DNA from 3 places in the Pedobacter sp. G11 genome. Region 2 is predicted to be linked to each of the others. Evidence: riboswitches for the same ligand, from Rfam matches in the RefSeq annotation. Region 2 holds a riboswitch; each other region holds the start of a gene.
What was found. Region 2 has a riboswitch for S-adenosylmethionine ahead of EA772_RS17745 (O-acetylhomoserine aminocarboxypropyltransferase/cysteine synthase family protein). Riboswitches for the same ligand answer to the same signal wherever they lie in the genome.

Region 1: it holds a riboswitch for S-adenosylmethionine, as region 2 does, so the genes downstream of both, EA772_RS16430 (SusC/RagA family TonB-linked outer membrane protein) here and EA772_RS17745 (O-acetylhomoserine aminocarboxypropyltransferase/cysteine synthase family protein) in region 2, are expected to answer to the same signal.
Region 3: it holds a riboswitch for S-adenosylmethionine, as region 2 does, so the genes downstream of both, metH (methionine synthase) here and EA772_RS17745 (O-acetylhomoserine aminocarboxypropyltransferase/cysteine synthase family protein) in region 2, are expected to answer to the same signal.

Annotation. Positions count from the first base shown of each region.
Region 1 is NZ_CP034190.1:3,807,392-3,810,679, forward strand. Features, by position in the region: gene EA772_RS16425 (peroxiredoxin) at 155-1,459, opposite strand; SAM riboswitch class I at 1,551-1,654, shown strand; gene EA772_RS16430 (SusC/RagA family TonB-linked outer membrane protein) at 1,991-3,288, shown strand, end outside.
Region 2 is NZ_CP034190.1:4,111,845-4,115,132, reverse strand. Features, by position in the region: gene EA772_RS17750 (PLP-dependent aspartate aminotransferase family protein) at 1-881, shown strand, start outside; SAM riboswitch class I at 1,361-1,471, shown strand; gene EA772_RS17745 (O-acetylhomoserine aminocarboxypropyltransferase/cysteine synthase family protein) at 1,762-3,093, shown strand; gene metX (homoserine O-acetyltransferase) at 3,129-3,288, shown strand, end outside.
Region 3 is NZ_CP034190.1:828,900-832,187, reverse strand. Features, by position in the region: gene EA772_RS03575 (hypothetical protein) at 2-568, shown strand; gene EA772_RS03570 (Bax inhibitor-1/YccA family protein) at 609-1,352, shown strand; SAM riboswitch class I at 1,504-1,607, shown strand; gene metH (methionine synthase) at 1,778-3,288, shown strand, end outside.

The sequences.
Region 1 (3,288 bases), 300 kb from region 2:
AATAAAATTAGCTACAGCCGAAAAGATCAGTTAACAAACAGGTGTTATTTCGTGGCCGCAGAACAAAGAAGATCATCCCGATCGACCAATATACGAACAGGATGATATTGCAAAATAGTTAGGGTTGAGATATTAAAGAGGAAATAGCACTGCGCTACAGATTGGTTTGTTTCAGCAATCCATCAATTTCCGCATTGAATGCGCTTACAAAATCAGTGTAATATTTTCCTGTTGCGGGTCCGCTGTAACCGGTATGGATTTGCGCAACCTCGCCTTTTTTATTGATGATGATCATCGTTGGGAAGGATAAGAAATTATTCAGACCCGGAAGTGACTCGGCAACTTGCTTTTTATCAGGTTTACCTGCAATTACCTGGTCATATTGAATGTCGAACTTATCACGAAATCTGCCTAATGCCTTTTTTACATAAGCTGAATCAAGCTGGCGCTCGTAGTGGATACCAACAACCTCTACGCCACGGTTACGGTTTTCCTTATACCAAGGCGAAATGAATGATGCCTCATCCACACAATTAGGGCACCAGGTGCCGGTAATGGTTAATATCACGACCTTGTTCTTAAATTTATCATCCGTTAATGAAATTTTCTTGCCATCTACATCGGGGAGAGAGAAGTTCAGCGTTTTATAGCCCTCTTTCAAAAAGGTTAATTTGGTAGCATCGGGGAGGGCCGCATTCTCGTTTTGTTTTCCGGTGAATGGCGTATTTCCTCTTGCACTAACTGCTTCTCCCTGAATTATTCCATCTTTTGAGAATGTACCCTTATAGTAAGATGGGCTGGAACCTATAAAACCCGAAAGGTAAAATTGATTTCCATCTACACTGCCTTCAAGATAGCGGGAATCGCCGGTGATGCGGAGAAATGTACCTGTAATTTTATTTCCTACCTGTTTGAAAAGTCCGACCGCATTTTCATTTTTGCCATCTTGTGATTTAAATACAATGTCATACTTTCCGGAAAAATCCGCATCAGGTGTTTGATCATTTGTTTTGAAACGATATTGATTCGCTTTGCTGGCTGATAGCGGAAGTGCTTTGCCAGATCCATCTTGTTTTTTCAATACACCCACAAGCGAATCCTTCTGGATTTTAAACGCCAGCACATTGTCGAACTGATCGAGGTTAATCCATAATGAATCATTTTTCTGTTTTACAAATCCGCCGTCGAAGCTTTCATCGGCATTTAAAAAACTGAGGTAGGGTTGCCCGTTTTTATTTTTGATTTCAAAATTGAAAGGAACCTCAACGCCAGGCTTTAGGTTAAAAACACCTCTCCAAATTCCACTCGCCTGAAAGGTGTTTTGGAGCTTTAGGTTTTTTGTGTATGTTTTAATCTTTGTTTGGGCGGCAACTTTTTGGGTTAACAATCCGGCTATTAGTATTGCAATATATTTTATTTTCATGGGATGATGTTCAATTGAGAAAGCAAATGTAGACATGATTTTGGCTAAGAAAAAATATTTCAATAAAATCTATAGAATTTGTAGACATTATGATTTTTATATTATCTTTGCGCCAGTTATTTTAAAATACTTATCAAGAAAGGTGGAGGGAATGGCCCTGTGAAACCTTAGCAACCAGCCCTCAGGGTATGGTGCTAATTCCATCCCAGAGTTGTTTGGGGTAGTTAAGTCAGTTGAAGGCCAAATCATTAATCATATATGAGAGCACTCCTGATTTACAGGAGTGCTTTTTTTGTAGGCTGATTTTCCACAATTGATAAGTATTGATCTATCAGAAAAAATAAATGAAAAAGACTAACGAGCAAAAATTTACCCAGTTCAACAATTTTAACATGTATTGGCGAGGCCGAATGTGTAAGGGTATGTGTTTGAATTAAATTCATCATATACCATCTCCAACTAAAATTATCAATATCAAGGTGTTTAAAAAAATCGCTAAAAGCGGGGTGGAATTGCTTTGCCTAAATTTTTCACATCAGTTTTAACTAATCATCAATTTAACCTATTATGTTTAAAAAAATTAAGCTACCAGCAATACTATTTTTGCTATTGCTTTCACCATTCGTTCGAGCACAAAATCTTGCAATTTCGGGCACGGTAAAAAGTTCATCAGGAGAAACGCTGCCTGGCGTATCTATTTTTGTAAAAGGTACTAAACAAGCGGTAACGAGTAACGGAACAGGAAATTTTTCCATTACTGTTGCGGGCAAAAGCACGTTGGTATTTTCCTATATCGGCTTTGCCACGAAAGAGGTAGAGGTATCAGAAAATAATAAAGTGCTGGATGTGGTTTTAAATGACGGCGATAATGCATTAGATGAGGTAGTCGTTACCGCATTAGGCATATCCCGACAAAAGAAATCTCTGGGTTATGCGGTTCAGGAGCTCAAGGGGGAGAGCTTGACAGAAGCCAGGGAAAGCAATCTGGTAAATGCACTGGCAGGAAAAGTTGCCGGTGTTCGCGTAACCAATAGCCAGGGCGATATGGGGTCTTCCCGGGTGGTTATTCGTGGTGAAACTTCCATTTCAGGAAATAACCAGCCGCTTTTTGTAGTGGATGGGATTCCTGTGGATAACTCACAACTCAATTCAGCTGGCGCAAGAGATTATGCAAACACCATTTCGGATATCAATCCAAATGATATCGAATCGATCAGTGTGCTTAAAGGACCAAATGCTGCTGCATTGTATGGATCGAGAGCGGCGGCTGGAGTTATTATTATTAAAACCAAATCGGGAAAATCAAAAAAGGGCTTAGGGGTTACTTTTAATTCTAACGGGGTTATTGAAAGTTTACTTACCCTCCCGAAATATCAGGATGTTTTTGGTCAGGGATCTGAAGGTAAATTCAGCTATGTAGACGGTAAAGGTGCTGGTACAAATGATGGCGTGGATGAAAGCTGGGGCCCGAGAATGGATGGCAGATTGATTCCTCAGTTTTTTTCTAAAGGGGTGGCTGTTCCATTTGTAGCCAATCCTGATAATGTGCGTGATTTTTTTGAAACCGGTTATTCGCTTTCGAATGGTATTGCTGTTGAAGATGCCGGAGAGAAATTCGATTATCGCTTATCTTATAATAATCTAAAACAGGTTGGGGTAGTGCCAAATTCTGGGCAAGACAAAAATTCATTCGCTTTAAATACTACGTTAAGGATTACACCAAAATTAACCCTTACGGCCAATGCAAATTACAGTAAACTAGGTTCAGACAATTTGCCTGGAACGGGTGGTTCACGGTCGACAAGCACCATGCTTCAGTTTACCTGGTTTGGAAGGCAGGTTGATATCAACCAACTGAAAAACTA
Region 2 (3,288 bases):
GTATGAGTTTGTTCCAGGCGTTGAAGCCTGGAAGTCACATCATCGCACCAGATGATATGTACTGGGGAATTAAAAAACAGCTTTTAACCATTTTTAATGAAACACTCGAATTTGATTTTGTTGATCAAACAGACCTGGATTTAATCAAATCGAGTATAAAACCAAACACTCAATTAATCTGGATTGAAACACCATCAAACCCTTTACTAAAGGTTACCGATATTGAAGAAATTGGGAAAATAGCGAAACAAAACAATATTACATTTGCTTGCGATAGCACCTTTGCCTCTCCTATTTTACAAAACCCGATCTTGCTTGGTGCTGATATAGTGATGCACAGCAGTACAAAATATTTGGGTGGTCATAGTGATGTTCTTGGTGGCATTTTAGTGACCGCTAAAAAGGATGAACTTTGGGAAAGAGTTAAAAATATTCAACAAACAGGTGGAGCGGTTCCATCACCGTTCGATTGTTATTTACTTTGCAGAAGTATAAAAACCCTGGCTTACCGCATGAAGGGCCATTGCGAAAATGGGAAATTAGTTGCCCAGTATTTAGTTAATCATCCGAAAGTTGAGGCCGTTTTTTTTCCTGGATTAGCAACACACCCGCAACACGAAATTGCTAAAAAGCAAATGAAAGATTTCGGTGGAATGATGTCTTTCCTGGTTAAAGGTGATGTGGAGGAGACCAGCAGAGTGGTAAATAGCGTCAAATTATTTGCCCAGGCAACCAGTTTAGGCGGTGTAGAAAGTTTAATTGAGCACCGTTATTCGGTTGAAGGACCTGATAGTAAGACACCTAAAAACTTGCTGAGGATTTCTGTCGGCTTGGAGCATGTTGATGATATTATTGCTGACTTAGAACAGGCACTTAAGTAAATGGTAAAAAGTTTTTCCCAATAGACACACCAGTGCGAGGCAGGAAGCAATCTTACAATGAAGGTTATAACAAAACAATCTTTGTTTTTTAACCCGATTACAGCGATAGTTCCCGATTTTTCATCGGGGCTATAGCAAAAAGCGAGACTGAGAATTCCCAAGTTACAATCCCGCTCATATTCAAGCCTATTCAGCGTACAAGCAGTACAAATTCGTAATATCATTTCGATTCCTTTCCGCTTTCTTTTAATAGATTCGAATAGGTTGTACTAGTTTTAAATTATTAAAATGCTTCCCAAAAAAAATGGCAATTGCATTGGGTTTACTATAAACTTTTCATACTTACGATGGAAATTTCATTACTAGCTTACCATTCTAAAGCAAAAAATCAAAATTTAATTTTGTTGTTTGAAATTTAATTCAGACATTTGAAATATTATTTGGTAATTCACTAAATAAAAGTCAATCTTAATCGGATTGATTTATAAAGAAGTGGCGAGAGACAGGCTCCGCGACCCACTGGCAACCCTCAGAGAGAGAAGGTGCCAATTCCTGACCGGATGACATGGTGTTATCTGGAGATATAAATTATAACTGATGAATACGTTAAATTTTCCATCGCAAAGCGAGCCTAACTCAATCTTCAAAAAGATAGAAACTTCTTCTATTTCATTGATTTGTTGTGATATGCAGGCGATTACTTGTATGTGCTGTTGCATACAATAATTTAAAAATCTTCCTCTTTTGTTGCCTTTTCAAATTGGAAGGTCCTGATCGATCAGGATACGCCATTAATCAGACGATCAAAATATTATGGTTTTATTATCCGATTTTGATCACCCAAGCATTTAAATATTCACACCATTAATCACATTAGAAAATGTCAACATCATATAAATTTGAAACTTTGCAATTACATGCTGGCCAGGAAATTGATCCAACAACAGGTTCAAGGGCTGTGCCGATTTACCAAACTACATCTTATGGTTTTAATAGTGCAGAGCATGGTGCAAATTTATTTGCATTAAAAGAATTCGGTAATATTTATACCCGGCTAATGAATCCAACGACCGATGTTTTTGAGAAAAGAATCGCAGCATTGGAAGGTGGCGTTGCAGCGTTAGCCACGGCATCAGGTCAGGCGGCACAGTTCATCGCATTGCATAACATTCTTGAGGCCGGCGACAGTATTGTTTCATCAACCCATATTTATGGCGGAACTTACAACCAGTTTAAAGTAGCCTTTAAACGTTTAGGCATTCATGTTGATTTTGCAAATCCTGATGTGCCAGAAGAATTTGAGCAAAAAATTACAGACAAAACCAAAGCCATCTATTTAGAAACGATTGGTAACCCTGCTTTTAGCATTCCTGATTTTGAAAAAATCGCTGCAATTGCCAAGAAATACGATATCCCATTTATTGTTGATAATACTTTCGGTGCCGGTGGATATTTATTTAAGCCACTTGAGCATGGTGCCAACATTGTAGTAGAATCGGCCACAAAGTGGATTGGCGGCCATGGTACCAGCATTGGCGGTGTAATTGTTGATGGTGGTAACTATAACTGGGGCAACGGGAAATTTCCGCAGTTTAGCGAACCATCTGAAGGTTATCACGGATTGATTTTTAATGATGTTTTTGGTATTGGCGGACCATTTGGTAACATACAATTTATTATTCGGGCCCGTGTAGAAGGTTTAAGAGATTTGGGTCCTGCCCTTTCGCCCTTTAATTCATTTCTATTATTACAAGGCTTAGAAACATTATCACTTCGGGTGCAACGTCATGTAGACAATGCTTTGGAATTGGCGACATGGTTAGAAAATCATCCATTGGTTAAAGAAGTGCATTACCCAGGCCTGGCGAGCAGTAAATACAATAACCTGGCAAAAAAATATTTAAGCAACGGTTTCGGTGGTGTTTTATCTTTTGAGTTAAACGGTACGAAAGAAAATGCTACACAAGTTATCGATCATTTAAAACTGGTTACTCACCTGGCAAATGTTGGCGACGCCAAAACGCTGATTATTCAGCCATCGGCCACTACGCACCAGCAGCTGAGCGAAGCCGAACAATTGGCGGCAGGCGTAAAACCAAATGCATTGCGGGTATCGGTTGGCATTGAGCATATCGATGATATTAAAGCAGATTTTGAGCAGGCATTTTCTGCTATCGGAACTCACGCAACTGCAGAAAGTTTACAAGCTTAAAAGCCAGATTTTAGTTACGACAATACGATTTTATAATGAGCACAGCTTCAACATATAGTTATCCCAAACAATTTAAATTAGAAAACGGAAAAAAAATTCGCAACCTGCAAATTGCTTATCAAACCTTTGGTAAGTTAAATGCTAATAAAGATAATGTAGTTTGGGTTTGCCATGCTTTAACTGCAAATGCCGATG
Region 3 (3,288 bases), 1.8 Mb from region 2:
AATGCACGAAATCGAGCCTTATTACCAGTGGAGAGATGATTATGTTTCGGCAGAAGATGAGCGCTCACCTTTTTATAATACCGAATATTCAGAAATTTATTTCGATAAGCAGATCTACAATTTTTTGCTACATCCCCAATGGGATGAATTTGGATCGAATACGCTTTACATGAAAGTGTTATATGCAGATTACGATCGAAGTTATGCAATAATTGAGTTCATAGGGGAGTGGAACGATGCGATCAATAATGATATCATGTTGTTGAAACGTGATATTCTGGAGCTGATGATGGACGAGGGCATTAATAAATTTATTCTGATTGGAGAAAATGTATTGAATTTTCATGCTTCTGATGATAGCTACTATGAGGAATGGTTTCAGGAAGTTGAAGATGGCTGGATCGTGGGCGTTAACTTTCAGGAACATGTAATTGCTGAGTTCAGGGATAATAATATTGATTACTATATCAATTTTGGTGGCGCATTTGATAATTTACCCTGGCGAACCTTAAAACCCTTACAGTTCTTTAAGAAAGTTGAAGAACTGCTGACAAAAAGATTGAACTAAATTGTTATTTTTAAAATCATTTAAATACACAAATTAAAAAATGGAACAACAAAATTATAATTATCAAACCAATAGTGTTTTCGTACAGGAAAGTTCTGTGTCGAAGAAATTTTTTGCGAACGTCTTTTTGTGGATGTTTGTGGCTTTAACATTATCTACCTTATCGGCCTTTTATATTTCAAATACTGAATCGGCACTTAGGGCATTAATCAACTTCGAAACTGGTCAAAGAACAGGTTTAGGTTATGTAGCCATGTTTGCTCCACTTGGTTTAGTATTGGTTATGGGCGCTGGTTTTTCAAGATTGTCTTATGCTGCATTGCTGGGTGTTTTTGCACTTTTTTCAGTTCTGCTTGGCGTAAGCTTAAGTTTTATCTTACTAATTTATACTGGTACGTCAATTATAACCTGTTTTGCAGCAGCAGCTGGTATTTTTGGTATTATGGCCGTAATGGGTTATACCACTAACATTGACTTAAGTAAATTCGGGCCGATTTTAATGGTAGGTGTTGCCGGATTATTCATTGCAAGTATTGCTAACATGTTTATCAAAAGTGAACAATTTAGTTTGGTAATGGCTTTCATTGGTATTGCCGTTTTCACTGCTTTAACCGCTTATGATGTTCAAAAAATCAAAAGAATTGGTCAAGGTTTAGAAGAAAGTGGCGAAGCAATTCCATCAGCTGATACCAAAAAGTTGGCTATCATGGCTGCTTTAAATCTTTATTTAGATTTTATCAATATCTTCCTTTTCCTACTACGTATCTTCGGAAGCAGAAAATAATCTGGTAAAAATCTGATCCATCAGATTACAATTTTTAATTCAATACAAAACAATATTCTTAAGGCCGTGCAGTTTTGCATGGCCTTTGTAATTTTATTTGGCTACGGGCTGATAATTTTTGGAATTGATGTTGCTTTGTTGCATTTTTGTATGCTTATTAAGAAAGACGGAGGGATTAGACCCAACGAAGTCTTAGCAACCTGTGCCAACAAGGTGCTACATTCTAATCTCAGCAGTGGCGAGAGCAGATAAGTTTTAGTGGTAATTTACACGCCAACTTTTAAGATAAGCCTTTTTAAGTATCAGGTATTAAGTATCAAATATCATGACATGGTAGTCTGATGTTTTTTGCCCATTACCTGCAGTTGGGTCGATGTTAAGAATCTTTATACTCGATACTAACTACTTGCTACTAGAAACAACAAATGGGTATAAGAGAAGAATTAGAAAAACGTATTTTAGTAATCGATGGTGCGATGGGTACCATGATTCAGCGTTATACTTTAACCGAAGAAGATTTTAGAGGGGAAAGATTTAAAAATCATCCTTGTGATGTAAAAGGCAATAATGACTTGCTTAACATTACACGGCCTGATATTATTAAAGCCATACATCTTGAATATTTAACGGCAGGTGCCGATATTATAGAAACCAACACTTTCAGTACACAAAGAATCTCGATGGCTGACTACCAGATGGAAGATCTTTCGTATGAAATGAGTTATGAAGGTGCCCGTGTGGCCAAAGAGGCTGCTAATGAATTTATGGCCGCTAATCCTGATCGTAAATGTTTCGTAGCAGGTGCAATTGGCCCAACCAACCGTACGCTCTCCATGTCTCCAAATGTAAACGACCCAGGTTTTAGGGCGGTTTATTTTGATGAACTGGAATCTGCCTATTATGAGCAAGTTCGCGGCTTGGTAGATGGTGGTTCGGATGTTCTTTTAATTGAAACTATTTTTGATACGCTAAATGCTAAGGTGGCCATTGTAGCGATAAAAAAATACGAAGAAGTTATTGGGCGTAAACTGGAAATCATGATTTCAGGAACCATTACCGATGCTTCTGGAAGAACTTTGTCCGGACAAACTGCTGAAGCTTTTTTAAACTCCGTGATGCATGCCAAGCCTTTAAGCATTGGTTTTAACTGCGCTTTGGGAGCAAAAGAAATGCGTCCGCACATTGAAGAACTGGCGAATAAAGCTGGTTGTTACGTTTCAGCCTATCCAAATGCGGGTTTGCCAAATGAGTTTGGTGCTTATGATGAGCAACCGCATGAAACAGCACATTTGGTAGATGATTTTATTCAATCCGGATTTGTAAATATTGTTGGCGGTTGTTGTGGAACTACGCCAGATCACATTGGTTGTATTGCTAAAAACGCTAAAAAAGCATCTCCCAGAAAATTGCCTGTTATCGAACCTTTTATGCGTTTAAGTGGTTTAGAGCCAGTTACGATAAAACCAGATAGCATATTTGTAAATGTTGGAGAAAGAACGAATATTACAGGTTCTCCAAAGTTTTCTAAATTAATATTGGGCGGCGATTACGAAGCCGCTTTGGCCGTTGCTTTGCAACAGGTAGAAGGTGGGGCACAGGTTATCGATGTGAATATGGATGAAGGTATGCTTGATTCAGAAGCTGCCATGACCAAATTCTTAAACCTTATTGCTTCCGAACCGGATATTGCCAAGTTGCCGATCATGGTCGATTCATCGAAATGGTCGGTTATTGAAAATGGTTTAAAATGTTTACAGGGCAAGGGAATTGTAAATTCAATTTCGCTTAAAGAAGGAGAAGAAAAATTCCGCGAAAGCGCCCGTAAAATTATGCAATATGGCGCTGCAGTTGTGGTTATGGCTTTTGATGAACAAGGCCAGGCCGATAATTACGAGCGTAGAAAAGAAATTTGCAAAAGAAGTTACGATATTCTGGT